Linked DNA regions of Aquabacterium sp. OR-4. The protein of the gene in region 2 binds, or shares a complex with, the protein of the main gene of each other region. Links are inferred from orthologs where the notes say so. Each region holds a gene or a part of one and is shown on either strand. Other genes may lie near its edges.

Region 1 (5,574 bases), 560 kb from region 2 along the record:
GGGCCTTCGCTGCGGGGGTGCTGACGATGGCCCGGTGCACCGGCCGGTCAGTCGTTGACCGCCGGCCGCGCCACCAGCGACAAGGCCGGCCCGAAGCGCTTGCGCACCGCCGCCTCGATGCCCGCGGCATCCAGCCCGCACAGCGCCAGCAGCCGCGCCGGATCGCCATGCTCGATGAACTCGTCGGGCAGGCCCAGGTGCAGCAGCGGCACGCTGATGCCGGCGGCGGCCAGCGCCTCGCCCACGGCACTGCCGGCACCACCGGCGATGCAGCCTTCCTCGATCGTCACCAGCGCGTCGTGGCTTCGTGCCAGGCTGCACAGCAGCTCGGTGTCGAGCGGCTTGGCAAAGCGCATGTTGGCCACGCTGGCATCCAGCGCCTCGGCCGCGGCCAGCGCCGGGTGCAGCAGCGTGCCGAAGGCCAGGATGGCGATGCGCCGTGCCGCCACGCCACCCGCCCCCTGCGGCAGGCTGCTGTTGCGGCGCATTTCGCCCCGGCCCCAGGGCAGTTCGGCCAGGCCGGGCTCGATGGCGCGACCGATGCCGGCGCCGCGCGGATAGCGCACCGCGGTCGGGTGATCGCGCCGGTAGGCGGTGGTCAGCGCTTTGCGGCATTCGTCCTCGTCGGACGGGGTGAGCACGGCCATGTTCGGCACACAGCGCAGGAAGGCGATGTCGTAGGCGCCGGCATGCGTGGCGCCGTCGGCGCCCACCAGGCCGGCGCGGTCGAGCGCCAACATCACCGGCAGGTTCTGCAGCGCCACATCGTGGATCAGCTGGTCGTAGCCGCGCTGCAGAAAGGTGGAGTAGATCGCCAGCACCGGCTTGAAGCCCTCGCAGGCCAGGCCGCCGGCAAAGGTGACGGCATGCTGCTCGGCAATGCCCACGTCGTGGTAGCGCTTGGGAAAGCGCTGCTCGAACTCGACCATGCCCGAGCCCTCACGCATGGCGGGCGTGATGCCCACCAGGCGGGGGTCGGCCGCGGCCATGTCGCACAGCCACTGGCCGAACACCTGGGTGAAGGTGGTCTTGGGCGGCGCGCTGGGCTTGGTCAGGCCCACGCTGGGGTCGAACTTGCCCGGGCCGTGGTAGTTGATCGGGTCGGCTTCGGCCAGCTTGTAGCCGTAGCCCTTCTTGGTGACCACGTGCAGGAACTGCGGGCCGCGCTTGTCGCGCAGGTTCTCCAACGTGGGAATCAGCGCGTCGAGGTCATGGCCGTCGATCGGGCCCACATAGGTGAAGCCCAGCTCCTCGAAGATGGTGCCGGGCACCACCATGCCCTTGGTGTGCTCCTCGAAGCGGCGCGCAAACTCGTACAGCGGCGTGTTCTTGAGCACGCTCTTGGCGCCCTCGCGCGCGGCGCTGTAGAAATTGCCGCTCATCAGGCGTGCCAGGTGCTTGTTCAGCGCACCCACCGGCGGGCTGATCGACATGTCGTTGTCGTTGAGCACCACCAGCATGTCGGCCGGGCCCACGCCATGCGGCGATCCGCCGTGGTTCATGGCCTCGAAGGCCATGCCGCCGGTCAGCGCGCCATCGCCGATCACCGCCACCACATGGCGGCGCTCGCCCTTCAGCTTGGCGGCGTGGGCCATGCCCAGCGCGGCCGAGATGCTGGTGCTGGAATGGCCGGTGCCGAAGGTGTCGTAGTCGCTCTCGGCGCGGCGCGGAAAGCCGCTGATGCCGCCCATCTGCTTGAGCGTGGCCATGGCCTCGCGCCGGCCGGTGAGGATCTTGTGCGGATAGGTCTGGTGGCCCACGTCCCACACCAGGCGGTCGTGCGGCGTGTCGAACACATAGTGCAGCGCGATGGTGAGCTCCACCGTGCCGAGGTTGGACGACAGATGGCCGCCGGTCTTGGCCACGCTTTCGAGCAGATAGGCCCGCAGCTCCTGCGCCAGCGTGCGCAGCTGCGGCCGCGACAGGCGGCGCAGCTCGGCCGGGGTGGAAATGGTGTGCAGCAGCGAATAAGGCATGGGCGTGAACTCCAGAAGCCGCGGCTCAGCAGTCGCGGTCGACGACCATGTCGGCCAGCTGGCGCAGATCGCCGATCTCGGTGAGGCCGCTGCGCGACAGCGCATCCACGGCAGCCGCATGCAGTGCATGCGCCTGGCGGCGGGCCTCGTCGAGGCCCAGCACGGTGACATAGGTCGGCTTGTTGGCGTCGAGGTCCTTGCCGGCGGTCTTGCCCAGGGTCTCGGAAGCCTGGGTCACGTCGAGGATGTCGTCGACCACCTGGAAGGCCAGGCCCAGCGCCGCCCCGAAATCGGACAACGCCGCCCAGGCCGTGGCGTCGCAGGGGCCGGTGGCGGCCCCCATCAGCACGCTGGCCTGCAGCAGCGCGCCGGTCTTGCGGCGGTGCATGTTGCGCAGCGCCGCCTCGTCGAGTGGCTTGCCGGTGGCCGCCAGGTCGATGGCCTGGCCACCGGCCATGCCGGCGTGGCCCGCGGAACGCGCCAGCAGCGCCACCAGGCGGGCCTGCAGCGCCGGCGGCAGGCCGGGCTCGGCATCGGGCGTCAGCACCTCGAAGGCCAGGGCCTGCATGGCATCTCCGGCCAGCATGGCCGTGGCCTCGCCGAACTGCACATGCACGGTGGGCTTGCCGCGGCGCAGCACGTCGTTGTCCATGCAGGGCATGTCGTCGTGCACCAGCGAGTAGGCGTGGATCAGCTCCACCGCCACGGCGGCACGCATGGCGGCAGCGCAATGGCCTTGCACCGCCTCGGCGGCGGCGCAGACCAGCAGCGGGCGCAGGCGCTTGCCGCCGTCGAGCACGCCGTAGCGCATGGCCGCGCCCAGGCCCGCCGGCGCGTCGGCAGGCACCCAGGCGCCGAGCGCCTGCTCCACCTGCACCAGCTGCTCGCGCACCCAGGCCTCGAAGCGCTCGCCAGACAGCACGGCGCTCACTGCACCACCCTCTGCGCCGTGCGCTGCGGGATTCGCGCTGGGGAACGGCCCGGCGGGCTCATGCACCGGTCCACTCGGTCAGCTGGCCGTCTTCCAGCACCTTGACCTGCGACTCCACCGCCTGCAGGCGCTCGCGGCACAGGGCCAGCAGCGCGCTGCCGCGCTGGTAGTGGCCCAGCAGGCCGTCCAGCGGCAGCTGCCCGCCTTCCATGGCCTGCACCAGGCGCTCGAGTTCGGCCAGCGCGTCTTCGTAACGGTCGGGCAGGTCAGGCGCGGATGCGGTGGCGGTCATGGGGGCGGCAGGTCTGGGCAATCCGCGATTTTAGTCGCGCCGCCGAGGGGCCCCGTCCAGCGGCCGGACAGGCCAATCCACCCGGCGGGCTACAATGCGGCCTCGACGGTCACCCGCGTTTCGCGAGGTGGCCGTTTTCATCATCGACAGTCCCATCCCGCGGGGCCACCGGGTGGGGGGTTTTTGACATCCTTTTTGGGAGATCCTGGGGATCATGTCGGACCTGAGCGCCAGTCTCGAAGCTCTTGCGCGCAACCAGCACCGTGTCGACGACCGGTCCGCGCGCTCGCAACTCTCCGTCACCACCTATTTCTCGGACGATCTGTTTCGTCGCGAGATGGAGCTGATCTACCAGCACGGCCCGCGCTACCTGGGGCATGAGCTGGCGGTGCCCGAGGTGGGTGATTTCTACGCCCTGCCGCAAGAAGGCGAAGGCCGTGCGCTGGTGCGCACGCCGCAGGGCGTGGAGCTGATCTCGAACGTCTGCCGGCACCGCCAGGCGGTGATGCTGCGCGGGCGGGGCAACACCCGGACCAATGGCGGCGGCGGCAACATCGTGTGCCCGCTGCACCGCTGGACCTACGATCTGCAGGGCCAGCTGCTGGGCGCACCGCTGTTCGACCACGACCCCTGCCTGAACCTCAACCGCTACCGCACGCGCAGCTGGAACGGCATGGTGTTCGAGGACAACGGCCGCGACATCGGCGCCGAGCTGGGCCAGGTGGGCCCGCGCGCCGACCTCGACTTCTCGGGCTATGTGCTCGACAAGGTGCACATCCACGAGTGCGACTACAACTGGAAGACCTTCATCGAGGTCTACCTCGAGGACTACCACGTCGGGCCCTTTCACCCGGGGCTGGGCCGCTTCGTCACCTGCGACGACCTGCGCTGGGAGTTCAGCCCGCACCACTCGGTGCAGACCGTGGGCATCAACGACTCGCTGCGCCAGGCCGGCTCGCCGGCCTACAAGCGCTGGCACGAGGCGGTGCTGGCGCTGGGCAACGGCGCGCCGCCCAAGCAGGGCGCGATCTGGCTGACCTACTACCCGAACATCATGGTCGAGTGGTATCCGCATGTGCTGGTGGTCTCGACGCTGTACCCCAAGGGGCCGCAGAAGACGCTGAACATGGTGGAGTTCTACTACCCCGAGGAGATCGCCGCCTTCGAGCGCGAGTTCATCGAGGCCGAGCAGAACGCCTACATGGAAACCTGCGTCGAGGACGACGAGATAGCGCTGCGCATGGACGCTGGCCGCCGTGCGCTGATGGAACGCGGCGACGATGAAGCCGGCCCGTACCAGAGCCCGATGGAAGACGGCATGCGCCACTTCCACGAGTGGTACCGGCGCGTGATGGGCATCGGCCGCGCCCCCTGGTGACCGGAGCCCCCGGCTTGCCGGGTACGGCAAGCCACCCCCGTGGCCCCGTGAGGGGCCGCTTCGCAGCCCTGGGGTAGCGCGGCCGCTTCGGAGCGGCCGGGCGCTGCCCGCGCTTCCCTTCGACGAGGTCGTTCCCTTCGATGGGGATCGCTACGTTCAGCGAGCTGCTACCTTTCGCAGGAGCTCGATCAGCATCAGCCGCTCGGCACGGGTGAGCCGGCTGTCGAGTTCGCGCTCCATCGGCACGGCAGCGGTGGCGCCGGCCTCGGCCACGCGCTGACCTTCCGGCGTGAGCACCACGTTGTGGCTGCGGCGGTCGGCCTCGCTGCGCTCGCGGCGGATCAGCTCGCGCTGCTGCAGGCGGTCGAGCAGCAGCGTCAGGTTGGGCGCCGACAGCGCCAGTGCCTGGCCCAGGCGCTTGGGCGGCAGCGGCCCGTTGGCCAGCAGCAGCAGCAGCAGCGAGTACTCCACCTTGCGCAGGTTCAGCGGCTCGCCGACATGGCGGTAGAAGGTGTCCATGGTGGTCACCGTGGCGGTGGCCAGGTGAAAGCCCAGCACCTCCTCGAGTGCGCCCAGCGACAGCGCCTGGCCGGCGGTTCGCGTGGCCATCAGACGGCCACCCGCGCCAGGTGCGGCAGCACCGCGCCGCGCCGGCCCACACGCGCCCAGTGCACCTGGGCCTGCGGCAGCAGCCAGTCGATGCCGTGGCGGGCGGCGTCCAGCCAATCCTGCGCGCTGCGGCCGCCGGGGGCCGGCGCACGCGCCGGGTTGGCGCTGCAGCGGGCAATGCGCGCCCAGGCCCAGGCCAGCAAGGCATGGCCCACGCCGGCCAGCATGTCATCGGCCACGCGCAGCGGGTATTCGGCATCGCCATCGCGGCCGGTCAGCAGCGCGGCCAGGGCCTGGCGCCAGGCGTCGAGCTGCGCGTCCAGCGCCTCGGCAAAGGGCTGCAGCGCGGCATCGGTGCGGCACAACACGGCCTCGGCGGCCAGCTCGT
Region 2 (5,707 bases):
TTGCCGGCGCCGCGTTCGTCAAACACCCACAGTTCGGCCTGGCGTGCCAGGCGGTGGTGCTGCAGGCCGTCGTCGGCCACCAGCAGATCCAGCTCGGGGTGGGCCGCGCACAGCGCCTGCGCCGCGGCCACGCGGTCGGCCCCCACCATCACTGGCACACCGCTGCGCAGATGGATCAGCAACGGCTCGTCGCCCACGGCGGCGGCCGGGCTGTCGCGCTGCACCTCGCGCAGGGCGGTGTCGCGGCGGCCGTAGCCGCGCGACACCACGCCCGGCGTGAAGCCCAGCGCGCGCAGCCTGGGCAGCAGGGCCAGCACGGTGGGGGTCTTGCCGGCGCCGCCGGTGATCAGGTTGCCCACCACCAGCACCGGCACCGGGGCGTGGCGGGCCTGGCGCCGGCCGTGCCAGCGGTGCAGGGCGGCCAGCGCGCCGTACAGGACCGACAGCGGCTGCAGCAGGCGCGCGGCCAGCGTGGGTTGCGGCTGCACCCACAGGCGCATCAGCGCCGCGGCCAGGCGCATGGGCCGGCCTCGGCTCAGCGGGCGCCGCCGTCGGCGGGCAGCTGGGTGGCGAAGGTCAGGCGTGGCAGGCCGGCCCGGCGCGCGGCGTCGAGCACGCCGATCACGCTCTGGTGCGCGGCCAGCGCGTCGGCCGAGACGATGACGATGGCCTGCGCGCCATCGGCGCCGGCGGCACTGCGCAGTGCGGCGGCCAGGGTCTCGATGTTGCGGCCATCCACCGGCTGGCGGTTGATGGTGTAGCGGCCATCGGCGCTGACGCTCACCAGCACCTCGCCCGGGCGGTCCTTCAGCTGCTCGGCGGCGGCCACCGGCAGGTTGATCTGCAGCTCGGAGTAGCGGCTGTAGGTGGTGGTGAGCATCAGGAAGATGATCACCACCAGCAGCACGTCGATGAACGGGATCAGGTTGATCTCCGGCTCTTCGGGGCCCGAGCGTCCGCGGCGGAAGTTCATGCCTGCTGCCTTGCTGTGCCGGCCGGGCTCATTTGCCGGCCGGCGCCTGGCGCACGGCAAAACGCATCAGCTGCGGCACCATGCGCTCGGCGGCGAGCTCGAGGCCCAGCAAGTGGCGGTCGATCAGGCCGCGGAAGTAGCGGTAGAACATCAGCGCCGGGATGGCGATGATCAGGCCGAAGGCGGTGTTGTACAGCGCGATGGAGATGCCCTGCGCCAGCGTGGCCGGGTTGCCCACGCCGCTGGCCGGCTGCGAGCCGAAGATCTCGATCATGCCCACCACCGTGCCCAGCAGGCCCAGCAACGGCGCGGCCGCGGCAATGGTGCCCAGCGTGTTGAGGTAGCGCTCGAGCTGGTGGGCGGCGGCGCGGCCGGCAGTCTCGAAGGCCTGGCGCAGCGCGGCCTCGCTGATGCGCGGCTCGGCAATCACCGCCCGCAGGCCCGACGCCAGCACCATGCCCAGCAGCGAGTTTTCGGCCAGCTTGCCCACCACGTCCATCGACGGCAGGCTGGTGCGGCTGACGGCCATCACCTCGTCCAGCAGGGTGGGCGGCATGATGCGGCGGGCGCGCAGGCTCACCATCCGCTCGATGACCAGGGCCAGGCCCACGATCGAACACAGGATCAGGGGCCAGATCGGCCAACCGGCGGCTTGGATGATCGACAGCAAGAAGAGGCCTTTGCAGTGGTGACGGGGGCAGGTGGGCAAACGCGGCGCCGGGCCGGGCCAGCGCCTGCAGGCACCTGCGCAGCAAAGCCAGTGGCGGCAGACACCTGCGCGGCGAATTATGGCTTGGCCGGCAGCGGGGGGCCTGGTCAGCCGTTGTCGGGTGTTGCCGATCGGGCTGCGACAATCCACCGCTTCTGTGGACAAGTTTGTGGGCAACCGGTTGGGCGGGCCGCCAAGCCCTTGAAACCACGTGCTTCGGCTTAGATTGCTGTTTTTTTGTGCAGGTAAAAATGCTGGTGAATCAATCACTTGCACGAAAGAGTCATTTTCGTGACGGTGCGGTGGCGGCTGCGGCGCGCTGCGCACCGGGGGCCGCGGGCTGTGGAATTCATGCGCGCGGCTCATGGTTTGCCGCAGCCCGGGAGCGCTGCTGATGGCCGCGCTGGGCGGCGGCGGCCCCCGTGCCTGGAGCGTTGGCGCGCTGCTGCTGGCGGTGTCGGATGCGCTGCAGGCCCGTCTGGGTGCCGTGGCGGTGCGTGGCGAGCTGTCGGGCTTTACCCGCGCGGCCAGCGGCCATTGCTACTTCACGCTCAAGGACAGCGAGGGCAACGCGGCCGCGCTGCGCTGTGCGATGTTTCGCCGGGCCGCCGGCCTGCTGGATTTTTCGCCAGCCGACGGCCAGCAGGTCGAGTTGCGCGGCCGCATCACGGTGTACGAGCCGCGCGGCGAGCTGCAGTGCGTGGTCGAGTCGCTGCAGCGCCTGGGCGCCGGCTCGCTGTACGAGCTGTTCCTGAAGCTCAAAGGCCGGCTCGAGGCGGCCGGGCTGTTTGATGCCGCGCGCAAGCGGCCCTTGCCGCCCTATCCGCGCACGCTGGGTGTGGTCACCTCGCTGGGGGCGGCGGCGCTGCACGACGTGCTCACCGCCATCGCCCGCCGCGCGCCGCAGCTGCGGGTGATCGTCTACCCCAGCCTGGTGCAAGGGCCCGAGGCCCCGGCGCAGCTGGCCCGCGCCATCGCGCTGGCCGGCCAGCGCGCCGAGGTCGATGCGCTGATCGTGTGCCGCGGCGGCGGCTCGCTGGAAGACCTGTGGGCCTTCAACGACGAGGCCGTGGTGCGCGCCATCGCCGCCAGCCCGCTGCCGGTGGTGTGCGGCGTGGGCCACGAGACCGACACCACGCTGGCCGAGCTGGCGGCCGATCTGCGTGCGCCCACGCCCACCGCGGCGGCCGAGCTGGCCACGCCGGTGCGTGCCGACGAACTGCAGCGCCTGCAGGCCTTGCAGCAGCGCCTGCAGCGCGCCGCGCACCGCCGGCTCGACACCCAGGCCCAGCGCCTGGACCGGCTGGCGCTGCAGATGGGCCGGCCGGCGCGCCTGCTGGCGCGGCAGGGTGCGCGGCTCGATGCCCTGGCGCAGCGGCGTGGCGCCGCCCTGGCGCTGGGGCTCGAGCGTGCCCGGCGCACGCTGGCGCAGCTGTCGCCCCGCCTGGCCCAGGCCACACAGGCCCAGCAGCACCGCCACGGTGAGCAGCTGGCACGGCTGGCGCTGCGCCTGGCAGCGGTCGATCCGCACCAGGTGCTGTCGCGCGGCTACGCCTGGCTGACCGACGGCGCCGGCCGGCCGGTGACCCTGGCCGCCGGCCTGACGCCCGGTGTGCAGCTGGCTGCGCAATGGGCCGATGGCCGTGCCGAGGTGGCCGTGCTGGGCGTGACGCTGGGGCCGGCCGATGCCGGCGCGGCGGCGGCTGGGCCGGCGGCTGGACCGGCTGTGGGCCCGGCCGCCTCGCCCGACGACGGCAGCAGCGGCCGCGCCGCGCGCCCCGGCCGGCGCAAGCGCTAAACCGAGGGCGCGAGCAGGTTTGGTGGGCGCTGCCTACAATCGTGCGCAGCATCCGCTCCCGTTCAACCCCGGCGCATCCCGCGCCGTACAGACGCAAGGACTCCTGCCATGAACTTCACCCTCCCGGCCCTGCCGTACGCCCCCGACGCCCTGGCGCCGCACATGTCGGCCGAGACCTTTGAATACCACCACGGCAAGCACCACCAGGCCTACGTCACCAACCTGAACAACCTGGTGGGCGGCACCGAGTTCGCCGGCCTGTCGATCGAGGAAGTGGTCAAGAAGAGCAGCGGCCCGATCTTCAACAACGCCGCCCAGGTGTGGAACCACACCTTCTTCTGGAACTGTCTGAAGCCGGCCGGCGGCGGCGAGCCCTCGGGCGCCCTGGCAGCGGCCATCAATGCCAAGTGGGGCAGCTACACCGCCTTCAAGGAAGCCTTCACCAAGAGCGCGGTGGGCAACTTCGGCTCGGGCTGGACCTGGCTGGTGAAGAAGCCCGACGGCTCGGTGGACATCGTCAACACCAGCAATGCCGCCACGCCGCTGACCGGCGCCGACAAGCCGCTGCTGACCATCGACGTGTGGGAGCACGCCTACTACGTGGACTACCGCAACGCGCGCCCGAAGTTCGTCGAGACCTTCCTCAACAGCCTGGTGAACTGGTCGTTCGCCGAAGCGAATTTCTGATCCCGCCCCGAAGCGGCCGCGCTGCGGCCGCTGGGTGAAGGCCCGCGGTCGGCGGGCACCGTGACTTGAATGCAAGGGCCGCCCGGCCATGCCGGTGCGGCCCTTGCTGCTTGCGGGCGGCGCTACCATCGCGGCACTATGAGGATCTTGCTGGTCGAAGACGATGCGGCGCTCAGCCTGGGCATCAGCCGGGCCTTCGAGCGTGAGGGCTGGCGCGTGGACATGCTCAGCGATGGCCAGCAGGCGCTGGCCGCGGGCCTGGAGGCACCCTACGACGCCGCGGTGCTCGACCTCGGCCTGCCGCGGCGCGATGGCATGGAGGTGCTGCGCCACTGGCGCGCGCGCGGTGCCAGTCTGCCGGTGCTGCTGCTGACCGCCCGCGATGAACTGGGCGACCGCGTGCAGGGCCTGGACGCCGGCGCCGACGACTACCTGACCAAGCCCTTCGACCTGCCCGAGCTGGTGGCGCGCCTGCGCGCCCTCAAGCGCCGCGCCGACGGGCGCCTGCACGAGAGCCTGGTGGTCGGCCCCTTGCGGCTGGACCTGGCCCACCGCGAGCTCACCTGCCGCGGCGAGCGCGTGCACCTGAGCCCGCGCGAACTGGCGCTGACCCAGCTGCTGATGCAGCGCGCCGGCCGCGTGGTGCCCAAGGACAGCATCGTGCAGGCCTTGTCAAGCTGGGAGTCGGACTTCAGCGAGAACTCGGTCGAGGTGTATGTGCACCGCCTGCGCAAGCGCTTCGGCGAGCTGGGCGTGGTGATCAAGACCGTGCGCGGCTTCGGCTACGTGATGGAGCTGGCCGAAGCCGACGACGGCGACGCGGCCAGTGCCGCCGCGCCACCGGGCTGAGATGGCGCCGCCATGTCGCTGCGCTGCGGCCCCCGCGGCTTCGCACGAGGCCGCCGCGCGCCCCTGCGGCGCTCAGCCCCTCGGGGCGGCCCGGCGGGGCTGAGGGGCTGAGGGGCTGAAATTCCGGTGACTGGGCACACTGCCAATCCGCGCCGCCACGGCCCCAGCCTGCGCCGGCAGCTGCTGCAGCCGCTGGTCTGGGTGTGGGGCCTGGGCCTGGCGGTGGCCGTGGTGGGCGCGCTGTGGCTGGCGCGCACCGCCACCAACCGCGCGTTCGACCGCGGCCTGCAGGACGAGGTGAGCGCGCTGGCCTCGCGCGTGGTGTGGAGCGAGCGCGGCCCGCTGCTCGACCTGACCCGCCAGGCCATGGAGCTGATCACCTGGGACCAGGCCGACCGCAATGCCTTTGCGCTGGTTGACCTGGACGGCAACGCCCTGGCCGGCAGCGCCGAGGTGCCGGTGCCGCATGCGCCGATGCGGCGCGAGGCGCGTGGCCAGCCCCTGCTGTTTGACGACGAGATGCAGGGCCACGCGGTGCGCGGCGCGGTGTTCTCGATCATGTCGCCGATGCTCGACCGCATGGTCACGGTGATCGTCGTCGAGACCACGCAGCGCCGGGCCGAGACCGTGCGCGAGCTGCAGATCAGCATGCTGCTGCCGGCCGCGGCGATGGGCTCGCTCACCTTCGGTC

The links. Proteins that work in one complex are often made in the same cells at the same time.
Region 1: the proteins of xseA (region 2) and xseB are in contact, whole or in part, in a cryo-EM structure (PDB 8TXR), measured with the Escherichia coli proteins. The link is inferred for Aquabacterium sp. OR-4 from one-to-one orthologs.

What each region holds. Positions count from the first base shown.
Region 1 is NZ_JAOCQD020000001.1:2,620,643-2,626,216, forward strand. The notes cover bases 1,583-4,282. They hold xseB (exodeoxyribonuclease VII small subunit), read right to left. Parts: upstream 3,200-4,282; coding sequence 2,966-3,199; downstream 1,583-2,965. Other genes in these bases: dxs (1-deoxy-D-xylulose-5-phosphate synthase), read right to left, coding at 1,583-1,976; N4G63_RS11245 (polyprenyl synthetase family protein), read right to left, coding at 2,002-2,907; N4G63_RS11255 (aromatic ring-hydroxylating oxygenase subunit alpha), read left to right, coding at 3,414-4,282. Also shown: more of dxs, read right to left, coding at 48-1,582; more of N4G63_RS11255, read left to right, coding at 4,283-4,577; N4G63_RS11260 (MarR family winged helix-turn-helix transcriptional regulator), read right to left, coding at 4,734-5,186; N4G63_RS11265 (acyl-CoA dehydrogenase family protein), read right to left, coding at 5,186-5,574. UniProt on the Escherichia coli protein: Bidirectionally degrades single-stranded DNA into large acid-insoluble oligonucleotides, which are then degraded further into small acid-soluble oligonucleotides.
Region 2 is NZ_JAOCQD020000001.1:2,062,330-2,068,036, reverse strand. The notes cover bases 1,431-4,263. They hold xseA (exodeoxyribonuclease VII large subunit), read left to right. Parts: upstream 1,431-2,046; coding sequence 2,047-3,480; downstream 3,481-4,263. Other genes in these bases: N4G63_RS09000 (superoxide dismutase), read left to right, coding at 3,589-4,167; N4G63_RS09010 (MotA/TolQ/ExbB proton channel family protein), read right to left, coding at 1,431-1,643. Outside these bases: lpxK (tetraacyldisaccharide 4'-kinase), read right to left, coding at 1-521; N4G63_RS09015 (ExbD/TolR family protein), read right to left, coding at 536-973; more of N4G63_RS09010, read right to left, coding at 1,002-1,430; N4G63_RS08995 (response regulator), read left to right, coding at 4,306-5,016; N4G63_RS08990 (sensor histidine kinase), read left to right, coding at 5,143-5,707. UniProt on the Escherichia coli protein: Bidirectionally degrades single-stranded DNA into large acid-insoluble oligonucleotides, which are then degraded further into small acid-soluble oligonucleotides.